One region of the Arthrobacter sp. Hb9-2 genome, then DNA from elsewhere that is predicted to be linked to it. Evidence: riboswitches for the same ligand, from Rfam matches in the RefSeq annotation. Region 1 holds a riboswitch; each other region holds the start of a gene.
What was found. A riboswitch is a leader RNA that binds a small molecule or an ion and turns the genes downstream of it on or off. The one in region 1 is predicted to bind S-adenosylmethionine.

Region 1 (5,547 bases):
CTGACCCGGCCGCCGAAATCGGTATGAGAAGCGAGGATCCCGGTGTCCACAACGTATACGTTGACACCCTGGCCGGAGGCGGCAGGTGTGTACGAGCCGGAGAGCGGCAGTGCCTGTTGATCGATCCGGTCGAGGCCCCACGGCGCGTTGCGCTGCACCTCGGATACTGTGACAGCGTGGTCCGGCTCCACCGTTGCGGCCCGGCCCGAGCGGAGCAGGGCGGCAGCCTGCCCCGGGCTGGCTTCGATAGCAGCGCCCTTCACTGCCTTGGTAAAAGTTCTGTTGACGCCAATTCCCTGGGCGCGGAGGGCCGTCACCTCCGCCGCGACGTCCTTGCCCGGAGCGAATTGGACAAGGTAGCGGCCACTTTCACCCGCAGCAGCGGAAGGAGCGGCGTGCGCTGCGGACGCCAGCCAGGGACCGGCTGCCACCGCGCCTGAGCAGAGGGCGACGGCGGAGAGCAGGACGGTGCGACGTGCCAGGCGAGAGAATTGGGGCAACTGAATGTGGTCCTTTGGTGTGGAAGAAGAAAGGCGAGGTGACGTGTTCCCGGCTCAAATCTAACGGGGGATTGGCGGCAAACGGTCAACCTTCGCTCAATCCTGCGCATCTTCTGCGGAACCTTGGGAAATCAACATGTGGCGCCTCCTGGCTCCACCCCGTCAGGAAGTGTCGTCCAGCAACAGGGCGGGAAGTCACACCCGGTCACACTCGTGGCGGCGGGCACGTGGAGTTCCTAGACTGGGCCCAGGTTATGAGCGCCAGCGCCAAGCCCCGGCTCGCTGGCCGGCAACCCTCCATCCGCGGTGGGGTGCCCCGGGTGAGGACCTGGCTGTCCGGCAATGGCCGGATGGCAAGCGCGGCCCGCGGTGCTTCGAGCATGCCGGGCCCATGTCAAAGGAGCCTTAAATGTCCAACGGATGGTCTTTCGAAACCCGCCAGATCCACGCAGGACAAGAGCCGGACGCTGCCACGGGTGCCCGTGCCCTCCCCATTTACCAAACCACGTCCTTTGTTTTCCCCAGCGCTGAAAGCGCCGCGAACCGTTTCGCGCTTGCCGAGCTGGCGCCCATCTATACCAGGATCGGCAATCCCACGCAGGAAGCCGTGGAACAGCGGATCGCCAGCCTTGAAGGCGGCCTGGGAGCCCTGCTGCTCAGTTCCGGCCAGGCCGCTGAAACTTTTGCGGTGCTGAATATTGCCGAGTCGGGGGACCACATCGTGGCCAGTCCGAGCCTTTACGGCGGCACCTACAACCTCTTCGCCCACACCCTTAAGAAGTTTGGCATCTCCGTCACGTTTGTGGCGGACCCGGACAACCTGGACCAGTGGCGCGCTGCAGTGCAGCCCAACACCAAGCTGTTCTTCGGCGAGGTTGTCTCCAATCCGCGGCAGGACGTCCTGGACATCGAGGGGGTGTCCCAGGTTGCGCACGAGGCCGGAGTGCCCCTGATTGTGGACAACACCCTGTCCACCCCATACCTGATCCGCCCGCTGGAATGGGGTGCGGACGTTGTGGTGCACTCAGCCACCAAATACCTGGGTGGCCATGGTTCCGCCATCGCCGGCGTCATCGTGGACTCCGGAAAATTCGACTTCGGCAAGGACCCTGCGAAATTCCCCGGCTTCAACACCCCGGACCCCACCTACAACGGGTTGGTGTATGCCCGCGACCTCGGCGCCGACGGTGCCCTGGGTGCCAACCTGTCCTACATTTTGAAAGCCCGGGTGCAGCTGCTGCGCGACCTTGGCTCGGCAGTGTCGCCCTTCAACGCCTTCCTGATCGCCCAGGGACTGGAGACGCTGAGCCTGAGGGTGGAACGTCACGTCGCCAATGCCTTGGACGTTGCCCAATGGCTGGAATCGCGTGACGACGTCGAATCCGTCGCCTACGCCGGGCTGCCGTCCAGCCCCTGGTACGAGCGCGGACGCAAGTACGGACCCAAGGGTACCGGCGCGATCGTGTCGTTCAACCTCGCTGGCGGCGCGGAGGCGGGCAAGCGCTTTGTGGACGCCTTGGAGCTGCACTCCCATGTGGCAAACATCGGTGACGTCCGTTCCCTGGTGATCCATCCGGCGTCGACCACCCACAGCCAGCTCTCGCCGGAGCAGCAGGTGGTTGCCGGCGTGAATCCCGGCCTGGTGCGGCTGTCAGTGGGGATCGAGCACATCGATGACATCCTGGCGGACCTCCAGGCTGGCTTCCGGGCGGCCAAGGAGGCCACTGGCGCCTAGCCGTACCCAGGGCACCAGCGCGGCGGCGGGCCGGGGAAGTCACAACCAGTCACACTCTTGGCGGCAGGCAGGGCCTGTTTCGTACACTCGAACCAGGTCATGAGTGCCAGTGACAGCCCCGGCTTGCTGGCCGGCAACCCTCCTTCCGCGGTGGGGTGCCCCGGGTGAAGACCTGGCCTGCCGGTCATTCGACGGCGGGCAAGCGCGTAGAAGAGGTCTTGCCATGACGGTTACCGTCACCCGTACCACCGTCCCCGAACACGGGATTGTCCGCTATGCCTCCATCGGGGGACTGAAGCTGGAAGCCGGCGGATACCTGCCGGACGTCACCCTGGCCTACGAAACCTGGGGCACACTCAATGAGGACGGCAGCAACGCCGTCCTCATTGAACACGCTCTGACCGGCAGCACCCACGTAACCCGCGGCGACACAGAAGAACCCGGCTGGTGGGAACAACTCGCCGGGCCGGGCGCGCCGGTGGACACCAACCGTTTTTTCGTGGTGTCCATCAACATAGTGGGCGGCTGCTATGGGTCCACGGGGCCGTCGTCGCTTGCTCCGGACGGAACGCCCTGGGGCTCGCGTTTTCCGCTGGTGACCCTGCGGGACAGCACTGTGGCGGAGGCCCGGCTGGCCGACCAGTTGGGGATCGAGAGCTGGTTTGCCGTGCTGGGCGGCTCAATGGGCGGGGCGCGGGCGCTGGAATGGGCTGTCACGTATCCGGAGCGGGTGCGGCGCTGTGCTGTGATTGCCGTGGGCGCCGCGAGTACCGCCGAGCAGATCGCCTTTGCCCAGGCGCAGACCCTCGCCATCCGGCAGGACGCCAACTTCAACGGCGGTGACTACTACAACGGACCCGCTCCCGAGGAAGGCCTGGCCCTGGCCCGGCGCATCGCCCACATCACCTACCGCTCCCCGGTGGAGCTGGACGGACGGTTCGGACGCGCGCCGCAGGCGCCCGAATCGCCGCTTCAGGGCGAGCAGCTGGCAGCCCGCGGGCGCTACCAGGTGGAGAGCTACCTGGATCATCAGGGCACCAAACTGGTCCAGCGCTTCGACGCCAACAGCTACATCGCGATCACAGAGGCGCTGATGAGCCACGACATCTGCCGGGGACGGGGGTCGCTCGCCCAGACCCTGTCCAGTGTCAGTGCGCGCTTTTTTGTCGCCGCCGTGGACTCGGACCGGCTCTACTTTCCGTCCCAGTCACGGGAGCTGGCGCGGGCGCTTCCCGGAAAGGTGGACGTCCACCTCATCGAGGCGCCTATCGGGCACGACGGGTTCCTCACCGAGATCGGCCAGCTGGGATCGCAGCTCCGGCAACACCTTTCGGCATAACGCCACAACCAAAAGCCAGAATATGTGCATAAATGCAGATGGGCTCTGCATGATTCGCCGTTGAGCTGGGCGTGGAGGCAGACCATACTCAATGGGACCCGGCGGTTCGTGGCCAAAATCACGTGTATCCGCCACAGCCTGTCCCAGTGGTGTCGAAGACGACGCCGAAGGAGTTCATAAATGAGTACGGAAAGCTCCGCCGCACGGCGGCCAGAGGAAACCGACGTTAAGGCCTCAGGCCTGAAGAAAGTCGTTACGGCCTCCATGGCCGGCACCGTTGTTGAGTGGTACGAGTTTTTCCTCTATGCCTCCGCCGCCACCCTGGTGTTCGGCAAAATGTTCTTCCCCAATTCAGGGACCGAACTGGACGGCATCATCGCCGCCTTCGTCACCTACGCCGTAGGCTTCGTGGCCCGCCCCATCGGCGGCATCGTCTTTGGCCACTTCGGCGACAAGTTCGGCCGCAAGCAGTTGCTGCAGCTGAGCATCATCCTGGTGGGCGTAGCCACCTTCCTGATGGGCTGCCTGCCTACCTTCGCCCAGATCGGCTACTGGGCTCCGGCCCTCCTGGTGTTCCTGCGCTTCGTGCAGGGCTTCGCCGTCGGCGGTGAATGGGGCGGCGCCGTGCTGCTGGTTGCCGAGCACAGCCCCAACAAGTCCCGCGGGTTCTGGTCCAGCTGGCCACAGTCGGCGGTACCGATGGGCAACCTCCTGGCCACCGGCGTGTTGTTCACCCTTTCGGCCACGCTCTCCCAGGAAGCATTCCTCGGCTGGGGCTGGCGAGTCGCCTTCTGGCTCTCCGCCGTCATCGTGATCGTTGGCTACTACATCCGCACCAAAGTCCAGGATGCACCGATCTTCATTGAAGCCCGCAAGGAAGTCACGGTGGAGAAGAAGGGCTACGGTGTTGCCGAAGTCTTCCGCCGCTACCCGCGCGGTGTCTTTACCGCCATGGGCCTGCGTTTTGCCGAGAACATCCTGTACTACCTGGTGGTGACGTTCTCCATCACCTACCTGAAGATCGTCGTCCAGACCGACACCTCCCGCATCCTCCTGCTCCTGCTCGTGGCGCACTTCATCCACTTCTGCGCCGTCCCGCTCGTCGGCAAGATGTCGGACGCATTCGGCCGGCGGCCGGTCTACATGGCAGGCGCCATCCTCGGTGGCACCTGGGGCTTCTTCGCCTTTCCCATGATGGACACCGGCAACGACATCGTCATCCTGGCCGCCATCACCATCGGCCTGCTGTTCCACGCGCTGATGTACGCGGGCCAGCCGTCCATCATGGCCGAGATGTTCCCCACCCGGATGCGGTACTCCGGCGTTTCCCTGGGCTATCAGGTGACCTCCATCGTCGCCGGTTCACTGGCACCGATCATCGCCACGTCGCTGCTCAATAGCTTCAAGTCCTCCACTCCGGTGGCGCTGTACCTGCTGGGAGCCTGCATCGTGACCGCCATCGCCGTGTTCTTCCTCAAGGAGACCCGCGGCATCTCGCTCCACGACGTGGACGCAGCCGACGCCCAGGGCACCGCGGACTTGCTCGCTTCCGGCAAGAAATAGTCACTGTCACCACCAGAGCCAAAAAGCACCAACTGCCCGGACCCGCGACCCCGCAGGCCCGGGCAGTTGGGCGTCATTGCCTTCGACGAAGTCAGGATCTCCCATGAAAGCAGCCGTCCTTTACTCCACCGTCCCGTCCGGCACCAGCTACACCGAAGCGCATCCCCTTCGGGTCGAGGAGCTTGACCGGCCGGAACCCCGCGCAGGTGAGTTGGGCATCACCATCACCTACTCGAGCCTGTGCCACTCGGACCTGTCCGTGGTGGACGGCTCCCGCGTCAGGCCCCTTCCCATGGCACTGGGACATGAGGCTGTTGGGCGGGTTGCCGCGGTGGGTGAAGGTGTTACGGACGTTTCCCCCGGGGACCATGTGGTCCTCGTCTTCGTCCCCAGCTGTGGAGACTGCCGGG
Region 2 (5,547 bases), on a different contig from region 1:
CTCCCGCCCGGTGGATGCCACCATCACGGTGCCCGGTTCAAAGTCGCTGACCAACCGGTACCTCGTCCTTGCCGCCCTGGCCAACGGCCCGTCGCGCCTGCGCGCACCGCTGCACTCCAGGGATTCCGCACTGATGGTTGACGCGCTCCGGCAGTTGGGCGCCACCATCACCGAGGTGCCGGGGGACGGGGCGTTCGGGCCGGATCTGGAGGTGGTGCCGCTGCCGGCCGATGCCGCATCGGCCTCCACGAGGATCGACTGCGGCCTTGCCGGGACGGTGATGCGGTTCGTTCCGCCGCTGGCGGCGCTGCGCAACGGTGCCAGCTTGTTCGACGGCGACCCGCATGCCCGGAAGCGGCCCATGGGAACCATCATCGAAGCGCTCAAGGCCCTGGGAGTGGCCGTTTCCGCGGAAGGCGGCGGCACACCGTCGTCGCTGCCGTTTGCAGTGGAGGGCACCGGAGAAGTTCGCGGCGGACACCTGGTCATCGATGCCAGCGCCTCCTCACAGTTCGTTTCTGCCCTTCTCCTCGTGGGGGCACGGTTCACCGAGGGCCTGCACCTTGAGCATGTAGGTAAACCTGTACCAAGCCTGGACCACATCAATATGACCGTCGCTGTCCTGCGGGGGGCCGGGGTTGTTGTTGACGATTCGGTTCCCAACCACTGGCTTGTTGCCCCTGGGCCCATCCAAGCCTTCGACCAGCGGATTGAGCAGGACCTGTCCAACGCCGGCCCGTTCCTTGCCGCGGCCCTGGCTTCCGGCGGTACGGTGCGGATTCCCGGCTGGCCCGAACAGACACAGCAGGTGGGAGATCTCTGGCGGAGCATTCTTGCCGAGATGGGCGCAGAGGTTACCCTGCGCGACGGCGTCCTGACCGTAACCGGCGGAGCGGAGATCAAGGGCGGGGATTTCGCGGACACAAGTGAGTTGGCGCCGACGGTCGCCGCGTTATGTGCCCTGGCCAGCGGCCCCTCCCGGCTCAGCGGTATTGCCCACCTGCGCGGGCACGAAACCGACAGGCTGGCTGCACTGGTCACCGAGATCAACCGCCTTGGCGGAGATGCCGAGGAAACCAGCGACGGCCTGGTGATCCGGCCCGCCAAGCTGCACGCCGGCGTCGTCCACAGTTACGCCGACCACCGCATGGCCACTGCCGGAGCCATCCTGGGCCTGGCGGTGGAGGGCGTGCAGGTGGAGGACATCGCCACGACTGCCAAAACTATGCCGGACTTTCCCCGGTTGTGGGCAAGCATGCTTGCCCAGGCAGGCTCGTCCAACACCGGCACGGAAGGTTCAACCGGTGGCGCGGAGCACTGATTCCTGGGATGAATCGGATGTCCGAATCCGCCCCAGCAAGAAGGGCTCGCGCCCTCGCACCAAAGACCGGCCCAGCCATGACGACGCCGTCACGGGACGCATTATCACCGTTGACCGCGGCAGGTATACGGCTGTGGTGGGTGAGGACTCCGGCAACGAACGCGTAGTCATTGCAGCGAGGGCGCGGGAGCTGCGCCGCAACCCGGTGGTGGCGGGTGATTTCGTATCCCTCGTAGGCGATGTCTCCGGCGAACCGGACACCCTGGCCCGGTTGGTCAAGATCCAGGACCGCAAGACCCTCCTGCGCCGCAGCGCGGACGACACCGATCCCGTGGAACGCGCCGTCGTGGCCAACGCGGACCAGCTCGTAGTTGTGGTGGCGGCTGCCAACCCCGAGCCCCGCACGGGCTTCATCGACCGCGCCCTGGTGGCGGCGTACGACGCCGGGATTGAGCCGATCCTGTTGGTCACCAAGGCGGATGTCAAGGATCCAGCGGAGCTGTTGTCCAATTACACCCACCTCGACTTCCCCGTGATCATCAGCCGGACGGCCGATTCCACCGCATCTGGGATCGATGCCCGCTCGGACGACGGACTGTCCGCACGCCTAGACAGCGGGGCTGTCGCGGAACTCCGCGGCTATCTGGATGGAAAAGTGACAGTCATGCTGGGGCATTCAGGCGTTGGCAAGTCGACCATGGTGAACGCGCTGACCGGTGCGGAGCGTGCCACCGGCGGGGTTAATGCGGTGACGGGTCGGGGCCGCCACACGTCGTCGTCGGCGCTGGCCCTGAGGCTGGCGGACGCACCCGCCGGCAGCTGGATCATCGACACCCCGGGCATCCGTTCCTTCGGCCTGGCGCACGTGGACCCGGACCGGATCCTGCGCTCCTTCCCGGACCTCTCCCCCGGCATCGAGGACTGCGAACGCGGCTGCAAACACACCGCCACGGCAGTGAACTGCGGGCTGGACGCCTGGGTGGGCGGCGGGCATGCCGGCGCCACCGGAGAAGCCCGGCTGGCATCCCTGCGGCGCCTCCTGGGCACCGACCCGCGGCTGGAGGCGCAGGAGGCGAAGGAACTGGGCAGCGTCAACTGACGGTGCCGATCTCCCAGCAGAACCGCGCGCAGACGGTAGTTTGGAACCATGATCCAACCCGCTTCAAGCTATAACGATGACCTGCGCCTGGCGCACGTCCTGGCAGACTCCGTGGATGACCAGACCATGAGCCGCTTCAAGGCCCAGGACCTCCAGGTGGAGACCAAGCCTGACCTGACGCCGGTCACCGACGCGGACAAGGCGGCAGAAGAAGCCATCCGCGGCCAGTTGTCCCGCTCCCGTCCGCGTGATGCAGTGCTCGGTGAAGAGTTCGGCAGCACCGGCCACGGGTCCCGCCGCTGGATCATCGACCCCATTGACGGCACCAAGAACTTCGTCCGCGGCGTCCCCGTCTGGGCCACCCTGATCGCCCTGGTGGATGAAGGCGAGCCCGTTGTTGGAGTGGTGAGTGCTCCCGCCCTGGGCAAGCGCTGGTGGGCGGCCAAGGGCATGGGCGCTTACATGGGACGGTCGCTGGCTGCTGCCACCCGGCTCCGCGTCTCGAATGTCGCCAACCTTTCGGACGCTTCGTTGTCCTACTCCAGCCTGGGCGGGTGGAAGGAGCGTGGCAATCTGGACAACTTCCTGGGCCTCACCGAGGACGTGTGGCGGACCCGGGCCTTCGGCGATTTCTGGTCCTACTGCCTGGTGGCCGAGGGCGCGGTGGACATCGCTTGCGAACCCGAACTCAACCTTTACGACATGGCGGCACTCGTGCCGATTGTGGTCGAAGCGGGTGGCCGGTTTACCTCGCTGGAAGGGGAGGACGGGCCGTTTGGCGGCAACGCGCTGGCCACGAACTCCATCCTGCACTCCGAGGTACTCCGCAGGTTGAACCCTGACCTGGACGATCTCCTCTAGGCACCTTCACCGAACAATCAGCGGCGGGCGGCTCCCAAAGGAGGCGCCCGCCGTCGTTTCTTCGGCCAAAGCAGCACTTTTCGGCAGGCGTAACAAAGCGCTTAACATTTGAGCCGGCTTCAAACCTTCCTGCCCCATGTCCTACGCTCTTAACCAGGTCACGAGTGCCAGCGCGAAACCCCGGTTTGCTGGCCGGCAACCCTCCAACCGCGGTGGGGTGCCCCGGGTGACGACCAGGCCGGTCCGGAACGGATGCGGCAAGCGCGGATTCCCGGAGCAGGGAGTCCTTTTCGAAGTGAGGTCTCTGTGACAACTGCCACCGTCTCCCCCAACGCCGCCGCCCAGCCCATCCAGGCTGAAGCCGCTGCCCTCTTTGATGCCCGCCGCGCTGTCGCCGGCCGTCCCCTTGCTGCCGTCACAGGTGCGGAAATCCAGGCGCCCCTCATCTCCGGCGGGCACGTCCGCTATGCAAACCTCGACTATGGTGCCTCGGCTCCCGCCCTCTCCGTAGTCTCGGCCTACCTCAACGAGATCCTGCCCTTCTACGCGAGCGTCCACCGCGGCGCCGGCTACGCGTCCCAGATCAGCACGTCCGTTTACGAGAACGCACGCAGCATTGTTCGGGACTTCGTGGGCGGCCGCCCTGACGACTCGGTGATTTTCACCCGCAACACCACCGATTCCCTCAACCTGCTTGCCGGTTGCCTGCCCGCGACGGACGGACGTCCGGACGGCGACGTCCTGTACCTGGACATCGAACACCACGCGAACCTGCTGCCGTGGCAGGGTGTCCCCCACCGGAGCATCGTTGCCGCTGACACCATCGCCGGGACCATCGAGTCCGTCCGCGCTGAGCTGGAGCAGGGCGGCGTGAGCCTGCTCGCCGTCACCGGCGCCTCCAACGTCACCGGTGAAATTCTTCCCATTCGGGCCCTCGCCGCGCTCGCCCACGAATACGGCGCACGGATTGTGGTTGACGCGGCCCAGCTTGCGCCGCACCGCCGCGTAAACATCGCCGCGGACGGCGTCGACTACCTCGCCTTCTCCGGCCACAAGCTCTACGCACCGTTCGGTACCGGTGTGCTGGTGGGCCGCGCCGACTGGCTGGACGCCGGAACGCCCCACCTCGCAGGCGGCGGCGCCGTCAAGGAAGCCAGGCTCGACGGCGTCAGCTGGGCCACCGGCCCTGCCCGCCATGAGGGCGGCTCGCCCAACGTCCTTGGCGCAGCAACGCTGGCCCGCGCCACACAGGTGATCGCCGGCCTGGACCAGGAACAGTGGCACGCCCACGAATCGGCCATCCGCTCCTTCCTGGTGGAAGGCCTGCAGAACATTGACGGCGTGACCGTGCACCAGATCTTCAAGGACACCAACCCGGATACGGACACCATCGGCGTGGTCAACTTCTCCGTGGAAGGCTACGACGCCGGTCTCGTGGCCGCCTACCTGTCCGCGGAACATGGCGTAGGCCTGCGGGACGGCCGCTTTTGCGCGCACCCGCTGCTGAAGCGGCTCGGGCTTCCTTCCGGTTCCCTCCGGGCCAGCTTCGGCGTCGGCTCACGCCTAGAGGATGCAGAACGGCTCCTTGCCGGCATCGACTCGCTGCGCCGAAACGGCCTGGGGTGGGACTACGTCGTCGACGCGGGGCGCTGGGTTCCCGCCAACGACGCGCGCACGTATCCGCACTGGGCACCGAACACTCCGGGGACCGCCGGGGCCGCCCCCTGCATCGACGACTGAACACTGTTGCCGTCCGCTGCCGGCACTGACTCTGCTTATTGATCTTGCCTCAACGTCGGGTGCGGTAAATTCGAAGGATACCCAAGGGCATCGGACGAAGGAGGCCACGCGTGGTACGGGGTGGCCCCAGGCTTGATCACGGACGGCGGCGGGAGCTCGGCCAAAGCTTCCAGGACGGCGGCCGGGACTACCAGCAGGTCCGTCCGGGCTACCCGGAAGAATCAGCCCGCTGGCTGGTGCCCCCGGGTGCCCGCGAGGCGCTCGATGCCGGTGCCGGCACCGGCAAGTTCACCGAACTGCTGCTGGACATGGCCCTGGCCGTCACGGCCGTGGACCCCTCTGCCGACATGCTCGAGCAGTTACGGGCGCACTATCCCGCTGCCACGGCAATCCACGCCACCGCGGAGGCAACGGGCCTGCCCGACGCAGCTTTCGACGTCGTAAGCGTTGCCCAGGCATGGCACTGGTGCGACGCCCTGGCCGCAAGTACCGAACTGGCACGCGTCCTCCGCCCGCACGGGACGCT
Region 3 (5,547 bases), on a different contig from region 1:
GTCTCGTCGTGTCCGGGTCCAAGAAGTGCGCCTCCAACGCCGCCGCCCCGTTACGGTCAAGGCTTGCGGCCTGGTCCACCATGGTCCGGGCATGCGCCCAGGAAATCGTCCCGGCCTGCAAAGCGGCCAGTGTCCGGGGCAGGGAAGTGGTGAGGGCATGGGAGTCGGCGATCAGGGCACCGGCGGCCCGGTCACCGATTGCCAGCACACACCCCACCTCAGCCACCAAACTCCGCTCCTGCGCCGTCACCTCATACGGCGACGAAACCGGAGCATTCAACGCTTTCGTGGCCACAGCGAACACCGCCACCGCCTGCGCCTTCAGGGCCGCCAGCTTCGCCTCTGACCGTGCAACCGCGGCAAGAACATCCAAAGCCCCATCAACAACCCGCTGCAACGGATCATCATCAAAACCCGCCGCAGCGTACGGGCCAACCGCGGCGTCAAGTTCACCAGCGCCACCGGAAGCAGCGACATCACTGTGAGCCAGCGCCGCAGCAAGCGCAGCGACTGCAGCCACAACGGCCGCCTCCGCCTGCACCACTGCCGCGTTCGTTTCCATGCCCCCATCCTCTTGCGAGGGTCTGACAAAACAGGGCCTAAAAGTCCTCCTGCTGGAAAAGAAACTAAAAAACTTCTCAGCCTGCAGTTCCGTCCCCCCGGCACGCCTGATGCTCGCTTCAGCGGTGCGAACAGCAGGGCAACAAGACAGGAAAAATCAGCAACGGTGGTGCCCCGGCAAGGGGGCATGCCATACTCGGCGCGTGACGGCGTTGTACTCCTTCAAAGCTGAGCTGTGGCTCTACCCCGGTGAGGCGGGCTGGCATTTTTTGACGCTCCCAACAAACGTCGCGGATGACATCCACGAACAAAGCGCCGGCTCCAGCAAGGCATTCGGATCCGTCAGGGTGACCGCGGAGATTGCCGGGCACTCCTGGCAGACCTCGCTGTTTGCGGACCAGAAAGCCGGTTCCTACCTCTTGCCCGTGAAGAAGGCCATCAGGGACAAAGCCCGGATTAGGGAAGGAGACGAAGTGGCCGTCCAGCTCTCCTTCGAAGAGGTCTGATAGAGCCCCGCCCACATAACCGCGAGGGTGCCGGAGCGCGCCCCACCGTCAGGCACCTCTAGATCTGCTTGAGCGCCTGTTCCAGGTCGCCAATCAGATCGTCCACGTCCTCCAGGCCCACCGAAAGCCGCACCACGCCGTCGCTCAAGCCAATGGCTGCCCGCCCCTCCGGACCCATCGCACGGTGGGTAGTAGTGGCCGGGTGCGTGATGAGGGACTTTGCATCCCCGAGGTTGTTGGAGATGTCGATGATGCGCAAACCATCCAGCAGCGCAAAGGCGGCCTCCTTGCCCGAGCGGCCACCCGTCGTCGCAAGCTCCAGGGTGAGAACCGTGCCGCCGGCGCTCATCTGCTTTGCCGCCAGTTCGTACTGCGGGTGCGACTTCAGGAGCGGGTACTTCACCCAGCTCACCGCGGGCTGCTGCTCCAGCCACTCGGCCAGCCGCAGGGCGGACGCGGATGAATGGTTGACGCGCAGGGCCATGGTCTCAAGGCCCTTGGTGAGCACCCAGGCGTTGAAGGCGGACAACGACGGGCCCGTGTGGCGCATCAGCTGCTTGACCGGCCCCTCGATAAATTCCTTGGTGCCCAGGACGGCGCCACCCAGGACTCGTCCCTGGCCATCGATGTGCTTCGTGCCGGAGTAGACGATGACGTCGGCACCTAGCTGCCCGCAGCGCTGCAGCAGGGGAGTCGCAAAGACATTGTCGACGACGACGGTGGCGCCTGCCGCGTGCGCGAGGTCGCTGACCGCGGCGATGTCGACGATTTCCTGCATCGGGTTGGAAGGCGACTCAAAGAAGACGGCAGTGGTGGGCTGGGACAGGGCGTCGCGCCACTGTTCCAGGTCAGGACCGTCCACGAACACCGTCTCCACACCCCACCGCGGCAGGATCTCGTTCAGGATCACAAAGCAGGAGCCAAACAGCGAGCGGGCGGCCACAACGCGGTCGCCGGCAGCCAGCAGCGCACCCAGGGCGGTAAACACGGCAGACATGCCGGACGCCGTCGCAAAGCACGCCTCGGTTCCCTCAAGGAGGCGGAGGCGTTCCTGGAACGTGGCCACCGAGGGGTTGCCGTAGCGGGAGTACACAAAGCGCTCATCCTCGCCCGTGAAGGCGCGCTCGGCAGCGGCGGCGGATTCGTACACGAACCCGGAGTTCAGGAATACAGCCTCGCTGGTTTCCTGGAAGTTGGTGCGGTCCAGTCCGCCGCGCACGGCCTGGGTGTCGGGGCTCCAGCCGGCAGCGTCTTCGTTGAAGGTCACTTAGTTCTTTCCAAGGTTGGTGGGCAGTCCCCGGTTCTTCCATCCGTTGACAGTGCGTTCGCCGTAACGGTCCGGCTCGCCTTCAAAGCCCTCCAGCACGTTGTAGGAGGTGAAACCGGCCTGGGTGGCGGCAATGGCGGCCGCGATGGAACGCTGCCCGGAGCGGCACAGGAATACCAGTTCGGTAGACGGATCCTCGGGCGCCTGCTGGGCCAGGGAGCTAATGAAATCAGGGTTGGGAATGCCGCCCGGGAACGTCCACTGGATGAACAGCGGATCGTTGTCGGTGGCCTTGGTGTCAGGGATGCCGATGTGGGCCCATTCGCCCTCAGTGCGGACATCCACCAGGATGGCTCCCTGCTCCAGCTTTTCCCACGCCTCCTGGGGCGTCAAGTCTCCGGCGTAGCTCATGCGTGGCCCTCACCGTCGAACTCGAGGTCTTCGCCTGCGGATTCGAGGTTATCCACTGCGGTGGCGACGGCGGCATCAGCCGAAGCGATGGCCGCCGGCAGGACCAGGGCCTGGGCAACGATGACGCTGCTGCCGTTGAACGTTGCCGCCGGGCTGCCGTGCAGCACGTAGCCCTCGGCCAAGGCGGTGGAAATCCGTTCACAGAAAGACCTGTCATCCGGGCCGGTGACAAGCCGGTACGACAGTCTCTCTTCAGGGGCAGGTGCGTCGGACACGACGGATCTCCTTCTCTCACGCTTGCAACTCGAATCGGTCGATATGCCGAGTATTCACCTGAGGCACCCCGCCGCGAAAGGAGGGTTGCCGACCGGCCAGTCAGGGCTTGGCGCCGGTACTCATTACTCCCCAGAAACGTAACACTTGGCGCGCAGGGGCGCACCGCCGCCGTCGTCATGTTCCGTAACTGAACGGGGCGCGGTGCAGCAGGCGGCGATTTCCGCGACACCGGAGGAACCGACGGCGGCGGCATCACCGCAGGTGGGCGCCCTTTTCCGGCCTTTTGCGGACGCCCCGCCAGATAAAGTTTCATACGGGGCAGTCCCCATCATCAGAACCAGCACCGGGGGTCCACATCAGCACGCTAACTGCCGCGCCACAGCACCCTGCCGGCCCTTACCGGGTACGCCGGCTGCGCGTAGTTGGGGCGCTCCTTGCCACACTGCTGATTGCCCTCGTGGCAGTGGTGTTGCCCGCAGGGTCAGCCCAGGCCGCGCGGAGTTTTCCTGAAGAGGGAAAGCCGCTGCTGGGCGCCGTCCTTGAATGGGGTGAGGACTCCGCCGCCGGTTTCGCCGACCGGCTGGGTGCTTCGCCGGCTATTTTTGGCCACGACATAGCGTTTCCCTACCGCTCATCAGAGCAAAACGACATCGAGGGATTCCTGGAACAGTCCTCCCTGCAGGGTGCCCACGCGATGCTCACAGTGAAGCCCACGATGCCGCTGGACCAGATCGACGCCGCGGCTGCGAGGCCCTTCGCCGAAAGGGTGCTGGAGCTTGCGTCCAGTTTCAAAGGACAGCTGCTTGTCCGGTTCGCCCCGGACATGAACGCAAGCTGGGTTGAGTGGGGCCAGCAGCCGGCTGCCTACCGGGGGGCATTCAAGGCTGTGACAGCGGCGTTCCGGGAGGTCGACGGCGGTGGGGGCGTTGTGATGGTCTGGGAACCGTACCTGGGCACGGATTATCCGTTCGACCGGAACCGGAACGCGCCCGCACAGGGAAGTGATGGGTTCGCGCTGCTTGATACCAACGGCGACGGCGCCTGGAACGGCTCGGACGCAGCTTACGAACCCTACTATCCCGGGGACGATGCGGTGGATTGGGTTGGCCTGACCGCCTTCCACGACGACACCGCCGGTGGTGCTGCCGTCAACACAGTTCCCCGCGCCGGCCAACTGCGGGAAATGCTCACGGCCTCCGGCGGTGAAAACTTCTACGCCAGCTATGCAGAGGGAAGGGACAAGCCGTTCCTCCTGCACACCTCCGCGTTCTACAGCCCGGCCTCCGGCGGCGCATCCGAAGCGGCCATCAAGGCCGCTTGGTGGGACCAGGTGGTGGGGACGGCCACCGCTGCCGGGTTCCGCATGACAGGCGCGGTGGTGTGGGACGAGCGGACCAGTACGCGGGACACCGGAGTGGCAAGCATCGACTGGCGGCTCACCGGAAACCCGGGCATCGCCAACGCCGCCCTGGGCACATTGGAAGCGTCCCCCATCGTCGCAGGCCCGGTCACCGAGGTCAGCTCCGGCAGCACGTACGTCCGGGCAAACACCCTTACGGGGGCCGCTGCCTGGACCGTGGGCGCGGCGCTCCTCATCCTCCTGGTTGCCCTGTGGCAGATTCCCCGCCGGGTCAATGCCGCTACGGCGTGGGGATATTCAGACCCGTCCAGCAGGGATGCGCGCGTGGATATGCTGCGCGGCCTGGCCATTGTCTTTGTTGTGGTCAACCACTTGGGCCTGACCTCGCTGTTCCAGCTGCTCACCCAGGAGGCGGTGGGCTTTGTTTCGGGTGCCGAGCTGTTCGTCCTCTTCTCCGGACTGGTGGTCGGCATGGTGTACGGGCCCAGGGCCAAGGATGACTTCGGAACGGTGGTTGAACTAACCTCCCGGCGGGCCGGCAAGCTTTACCTGACGGCACTGATAGTCCTCATTGGCGTCTTCCTGGTCTCATTGCTGCCGATCTTCCGGACTGACCCCCTCACCACCTTTGTGGACCAGGGAACGGGCGGGGCAGGGCACGACGGCGCCGGCCGTACCTATGACCTTTATGCCGGCATGGAATCCCTGTTCCAGTTCCCGGTGCCGCCGCAGGTGCTCCCTGCCATCCTGCTGCTGCAGTTCGGACCCTGGCAGTTCAACGTGATGGGCCTTTACGTGGTGCTGCTCCTTGCCAGCCCGCTGATCCTGGCTGCGCTCAACCGCGGCAAGGCAATCTGGGTGCTGGCCGGAACCCTTGCGGTCTACGCCGTGGGAGCTGCCACGAGGATCCGGCTCCTGCCCTCCCAGTTCGAGGACTCGTTCCCGCTGCTCGTGTGGCAGGTGCTGTTCGTGATCGGACTCGTCGCCGGCTACCATCGGCGCAGCATCGTCGCCTGGTTGGCGGGACAGACCTGGCTGGTGGCCGCGTGCACCGCCGTCGCACTCCTGTTCGCGTTTCTCTCGTGGGGCAACCCCTACCTGGCGAACGGCTTCGATGTCCGCCTCGCCATCATCCCGGACGCCGTGTACCGGAGCATGTACGACTT
Region 4 (5,547 bases), on a different contig from region 1:
GCACGTGTTCAACCAGCACGTGTAGCGGGGCAGGGCCAGGGTCCGGGCGTAACCCACAGCACTCCCAGCGCGGTAATGACTAGGATGGTGCTAGCCGTAAGCGGTACTCCAGGGTTACCAGCCCACAGACGAACCTCAGCATAGGAGTCAGCATGCCCATTGCAACCCCAGAGATCTACTCCGAGATGATCGACCGCGCAAAGGCGGGCGGCTTCGCATTCCCGGCCGTGAACGTCACGTCCTCGCAGACGCTGAACGCAGCCCTCCGCGGCTTCGCCGAAGCTGAGTCCGACGGCATCGTCCAGGTCTCCACCGGCGGTGCGGCCTACTGGTCCGGCGCCTCCACCAAGGACATGGTTGCCGGTTCCCTGGGCTTCGCCGCTTTCGCCCGCGAAGTTGCCAAGAACTACAACGTCAACATCGCGCTGCACACTGACCACTGCCCCAAGGACAAGCTGGACGGTTTTGTGCTGCCCCTGCTCGCAGCTTCCGAGGCCGAGGTCAAGGCCGGCCGCAACCCGCTGTTCAACTCCCACATGTGGGACGGCTCCGCCGAGACCCTGCAGGAAAACCTGCGCATCGCCCGCGAGCTGCTCGAGCGCACCGCTGCCGCGAAGATGATCCTTGAGGTCGAGATCGGCACCGTGGGCGGCGAAGAAGACGGCGTCGAGAACGAGATCAATGAAAAGCTCTACACCACGGTCGAGGATGCCCTGGCCACCATTGAGGCATTGGGCGCCGGCGAGAACGGCCGCTACATCACGGCACTGACCTTCGGCAACGTCCACGGCGTCTACAAGCCCGGCGGCGTTAAGCTCCGCCCGGAGATCCTCAAGGACATCCAGGCACAGGTGGGCGCCAAGATCGGCAAGGACAGCCCGTTCGACCTCGTGTTCCACGGCGGTTCCGGCTCCTCCGACGAGGAAATCGCCGACGCCGTTTCCTACGGCACCATCAAGATGAACATCGACACCGACACCCAGTACGCCTACACGCGTCCGGTGGCGGACCACATGTTCCGCAACTATGACGGTGTCCTGAAGGTCGACGGCGAAGTGGGCAACAAGAAGACCTACGATCCCCGCGTCTGGGGTGCTTCGGCCGAAGCCGGCCTGGCAGCCCGCGTGGTGGAGGCGACCAAGCAGCTCGGTTCGGCCGGAAAGACCTTCTAGATGTCGGACGAGTTCCGCAAGAACCTGATGGGCCCGGAACCCACGCTCCTGCCTGCCGAGACGGAGGTCTACCAGCAGCTGGAAGCCGGCCAGGAAGCCCTGGACCTGGTGGAGAAGCACCCCACTTCCTCGTTGTTGTGGGCCGTCCTGGCTGAAGAGGCCTGGGCCGAGGGACGCACCATCGATTCCTACGCTTACTCACGCGTGGGCTACCACCGTGGGCTGGACTCGCTGCGGCGCAACGGCTGGCGCGGCGTCGGCCCGATCCCGTGGGAGCATGAGCCCAACCGCGGCTTCCTGCGGGCGCTGTACTCGCTGGGGCGGGCTGCTGCGGCGATTGGCGAGGCGGAGGAGCCGGAACGGATCGAGAAGTTCCTGAACGACTCGGACCCCACGGCGAAAGCAGCCATCGAAGGCGAGTAATACGCATTGCGGTAAAGAACGACGACGGCCGGTCACCTTCTTTGGAAAGGTGACCGGCCGTCGTCGTACGTGCAGGAGTTTTTGTCCAGATACGCAGCTCAAAACGCTGTTTTGGCCTGCATATCTGGACAAAACTCACAGGTTTGAGGGGATTAGCTGGCTTTCTGCAGGCCCGTCCGCGCCATCGCGTCGGCGTAGGCCACGCGCATGTCCTCGAGGTACTCCTCCTGGCGGGCGGGCGAGCCGGCGAACGCGCGGCCGCTGAGGGAGCGCACCTTGTAGGTCTTCAGTCCGCGACGCCAGAGCAGCGGCACCTCCGTCTTCAGCAGCAGGTTCGCCAGGCGGTTGGCCTCCGTGCCGTGGGCCACGATCACCGAGGCACGCGGAACCAATGCCAGGAACTTCAGCAGCGGCTTGAGGCCCGCGGAAATCTGGTCCGGCGTGAACTTCCCGTTGGCCTCCCCGGCGACGTGCCAGGGATGGACGTTCCACGGCATAACGAACTCCGGCCGCAGCCCCAGCTTCCACTGGATCCCCAGCATCCGGGTGGCGGCGTCGTGGTCGCCGGCGGTGATGAATCCGGACGGGTCGGCCTCGCCGATGTTCGAGTACAGGCTGATGATGCGGCACTCGTCGACGTCGTGCATGGGGTCCACGTAGGGCACGATGGTGCCCGGCTTGGTCCCCTGCAGGGAATCGCACAGTTCGTTGACGGCTGCAACATTCGGTTCGTAGCGGCGGTTCAGAAGCTGATCATGGAAAGATTCGGGTGCCAGGGCTGTCATGTAGTGCTGGGTCTCCTGCGGGGATTGGTGTTGCTGCCACCGCGAAAATGGGCGCACAATGGCGCAGCAGATCCGAAGTGGTTGAAATGGGGCGGACCGATTCCTGGTCGGCCTTTACCAGTTTAGCAAGCCCTGCGAAACGAAACGCCGGTCCCGCGCACCCAATCCAAGCGGGGCACGGAACCGGCGGTTTGCGTTTTCTGTTCCGGGCTACCAGAGCCGCTTGGTGGCCCGGCTCGCACCCTCGCCCAAGGCTTCCAGCTTCGTGAAGGCGATCTGCGGGTGGACCCTGCCGCCCAGGCCGCAGTCGGTGGAGGCGATGACGTTCTCCCGGCCCACAACGTCTGCGAACCGTACGATCCTGTCTGCCACCAGGTCCGGGTGCTCCACCACATTGGTGGCGTGCGAGACGATACCCGGGATGATGACCTTGCCCTCGGGGAGCTTGGTCTCCTCCCAAACCCGCCACTCGTGCTCGTGGCGGACGTTGGCAGCCTCGAAGGAGTAGCCCCCGGCGTTGATCTGCAGCATCGTGTCCACCAGGTCCGCAAGGGGAAGGTCGGTGGTGTGCGGGCCGTGCCAGGAGCCCCAGCAGAGGTGGAACCGGACCTGCTCCTCGGGAAGGCCGCGGAGGGCGTAGTTCAGGGCTTCCACGCGGATTTGGGTGAACTTCAGGTAGTCGGCCACACTCGGCTCGGGGCTGATCTGGTCCCAGTTCTCGGCGATGGAGGGATCGTCGATCTGGAGGATCAGGCCGGCGTCGATGATGGCCTTGTACTCTTCACGGAGCGCGTCGGCGCAGGCGTAGATGTATTCCTCCTCCGTGGCGTAGTACTCGTTGGTGATGCGTGAGGCGCTCCCGGGGGAGAGTGCGGCAACAAACCCTTCCTTCAGACCGGCGGCGGCCAGGCCTGCTTTCAGGTTTGCAATGTCGGAGGCGACGGCGTCCTGGCCCGTGTAGACGAGCGGTCCAGTGACCTTGGGGAAGGGCTTGGGGCCACCGGTGAAGATGCCGCTGGTGGGATCGTTGTAGGCCTCTGCAAAGTGGGTGCGGTCGCGGCGATGGATGAAGCCGGTGAGCTGTACGTTGCCCGGGGTGGATTCCTTCGGTTCAACCGCCCACTTGGCGTCGTTGTCCAGTTCCAGCCCGCCCATGCGTGCGAAGGAATAGGACCACCATGCGCCATAGTCCACAGCGGCGGACATCGCGTGCCCGTATTCGCCGTCGTTGGGGATGTCGATGCCGAGGCCCTGCTGGCGCTGGACCAGGTCCACCACGGAAGCGGTAAGGAGTTCGTTGAAGCCCCCGACATCGGAAGGGTTCTCTTCGCGGGCGGCGTTGGCGGCGATCAGCTCAGGGGTACGCGGCAACGATCCGGCGTGGGTGACGCGGATGTGGTCTGTGTTCAGGGACATGCTGGATTTCCTTTCCATCGGTCCTGGCAGTAGCACCTTCGCAGGCAGGACGTACCTGCACTCTGTGGGGTTGCTGCGGCGTCATCGATCCAGGTCTCTCGGCCGCTCCGGATGGGCACTCTCACTTAAATGCACCGGTACGCCCGGGAGCAAATCCGCTTTCGGATTGTGTCGGCGGGGACACGAGAGCCGGAGCTTTCAGAACGTAATAACTGGCTGCAGATTGGTGTCACCTCATTGACAGCCTTTGTCGAGGTTGGTTGTCTTTTGTCACAGCTCGCGATGGGGGACATGGCGGGCTGGACGCACCTAATGCACTCGAAAGAGGTACCGCACCGTGAGAAAAACCCTGGCAACCTTCAGGACCCTGGCAGTTTCCGGAGCCCTGGCACTGGCAGCAGTAGCCGCGCCGGCACCGGCGATGGCCGTGGGCGAAGGCCCCAACTATGACGGCAACGGCCAAATCACCACATCGAAGCTTGCCACCTACGAGCAGATGGTCTCCTTCCTCAAGGACCAGGACGCCCGCCAGGGCGCCATGGAGCTGGAGGTCATCGGCCAGACCGTGAAGGGCCGGGACATACACCTGGTCAAGTACATGTCGGACCCGGCCAAGCCCACCATCCTTTACCTGACGCAGCAGCACGGCAACGAGCAGCTCACCACCGAGGGCGCGCTGGAATTCGTCAAGCACCTGGGCACCGGCAAGTCCGCAGACATTCTCGGCGGCGCGAACATCCTGATCGTTCCCATGCTTAATGCGGACGGCGCCATGGGGGACGTGAACTTCCCGCTGGACGACTACCTGGCCAAGGGTGACCGCAACATGACGCGGTACAACGCCGAAGAAGTGGACCTCAACCGCGACCACGTAGCCAAGGTCCAGCCGGAAACGCAGGCGCTGCACAATAACGTGATGCGCAAGTACCGGATCGATTACATGATCGATCTGCACCACCAAGGCACCCGCAGCGAACGCGACGGCAAGCTGGTTTCCGGGTCCATCCTGTACCCCACCACGCCGAACGCCGATCCCGCAGTTGTTGAAAAGTCCAAGCAGTTGGGCGCCGTCGTCTTCGATAACGTCGACTCCACCGGTTGGGGCCACCTCGGCAAGTACGTCGGCGGCAGCGCCGAAACGATCAGCCGCAACGGCATTGCCGTGGAATACGGGATCGCTACGCTGCTGTTTGAGATGCGTGGCATGTCCGACCACTATCTGGACGGCTACGCCCTGGGGCTCCGAAGCAACGGATACCTGATCAAGCAAACGGTCACCACCCTCACCGCAACCGCCGCAGCAATCGCTGATGGATCAATTGCCGACGCCGACACCTCCTTCTGGGACAGCCTCGCCACCCAGACCTCCCGCCCCGGCGAGGAAGCTGACGACGAGTAGCGTCACCGCTGACAGCCCGCCGCGGTCCTTTGCCGCGCAGGAGTCCTTTACCCTGCAAGAAGGACCGCGGCGGCCCAACGAGTGGACAAAGTCCCTCATCGGCTAAACTTGGGTGGTAAGAGCCCCGGAACTCTTGCGTCGCTGTGCCGCCCGCGGACCAGCGAAGGCCGGTTTATTCGGGGCATTCTCATGAACGGCGCTGCACCAGGCCGCCACGTTGTGGCATGGCACGGGCAGCCCGAACGAATGGGGGAGGATCCCATGCCAGCAATTGTGATCGTAGGAGCCCAGTGGGGCGACGAAGGAAAAGGCAAGGCGACCGACCTGCTGGGCGGCCGCGTTGACTACGTCG

Region 2: another riboswitch for S-adenosylmethionine. It lies ahead of AC5RV1_RS14285 (aminotransferase class V-fold PLP-dependent enzyme); the one in region 1 lies ahead of metX (homoserine O-acetyltransferase MetX).
Region 3: another riboswitch for S-adenosylmethionine. It lies ahead of AC5RV1_RS13040 (DUF1737 domain-containing protein); the one in region 1 lies ahead of metX (homoserine O-acetyltransferase MetX).
Region 4: another riboswitch for S-adenosylmethionine. It lies ahead of AC5RV1_RS08190 (cobalamin-independent methionine synthase II family protein); the one in region 1 lies ahead of metX (homoserine O-acetyltransferase MetX).

The regions. Positions count from the first base shown of each region.
Region 1 covers NZ_JBNHGJ010000009.1:46,447-51,993, forward strand. The annotation lists gene AC5RV1_RS07375 (S8 family serine peptidase) at 1-500, opposite strand, end outside; SAM riboswitch class IV at 751-866, shown strand; gene AC5RV1_RS07380 (bifunctional o-acetylhomoserine/o-acetylserine sulfhydrylase) at 910-2,235, shown strand; SAM riboswitch class IV at 2,331-2,446, shown strand; gene metX (homoserine O-acetyltransferase MetX) at 2,459-3,574, shown strand; gene AC5RV1_RS07390 (MFS transporter) at 3,755-5,137, shown strand; gene AC5RV1_RS07395 (zinc-binding dehydrogenase) at 5,241-5,547, shown strand, end outside.
Region 2 covers NZ_JBNHGJ010000025.1:5,183-10,729, reverse strand. The annotation lists gene aroA (3-phosphoshikimate 1-carboxyvinyltransferase) at 1-1,321, shown strand, start outside; gene rsgA (ribosome small subunit-dependent GTPase A) at 1,305-2,420, shown strand; gene hisN (histidinol-phosphatase) at 2,469-3,281, shown strand; SAM riboswitch class IV at 3,438-3,551, shown strand; gene AC5RV1_RS14285 (aminotransferase class V-fold PLP-dependent enzyme) at 3,588-5,021, shown strand; gene AC5RV1_RS14280 (class I SAM-dependent methyltransferase) at 5,132-5,547, shown strand, end outside.
Region 3 covers NZ_JBNHGJ010000021.1:57,514-63,060, forward strand. The annotation lists partial or broken gene AC5RV1_RS13020 (HNH endonuclease signature motif containing protein) at 1-562, opposite strand, end outside; gene AC5RV1_RS13025 (DUF1905 domain-containing protein) at 765-1,067, shown strand; gene AC5RV1_RS13030 (O-succinylhomoserine sulfhydrylase) at 1,126-2,334, opposite strand; gene AC5RV1_RS13035 (rhodanese-like domain-containing protein) at 2,335-2,745, opposite strand; gene AC5RV1_RS13040 (DUF1737 domain-containing protein) at 2,742-3,020, opposite strand; SAM riboswitch class IV at 3,034-3,148, opposite strand; gene opgC (OpgC domain-containing protein) at 3,479-5,547, shown strand, end outside.
Region 4 covers NZ_JBNHGJ010000010.1:80,860-86,406, forward strand. The annotation lists gene AC5RV1_RS08170 (TrmH family RNA methyltransferase) at 1-25, shown strand, start outside; gene fbaA (class II fructose-bisphosphate aldolase) at 153-1,172, shown strand; gene AC5RV1_RS08180 (DUF3151 domain-containing protein) at 1,173-1,595, shown strand; gene AC5RV1_RS08185 (uracil-DNA glycosylase family protein) at 1,748-2,380, opposite strand; gene AC5RV1_RS08190 (cobalamin-independent methionine synthase II family protein) at 2,591-3,796, opposite strand; SAM riboswitch class I at 3,808-3,914, opposite strand; gene AC5RV1_RS08195 (M14 family zinc carboxypeptidase) at 4,134-5,195, shown strand; gene AC5RV1_RS08200 (adenylosuccinate synthase) at 5,457-5,547, shown strand, end outside.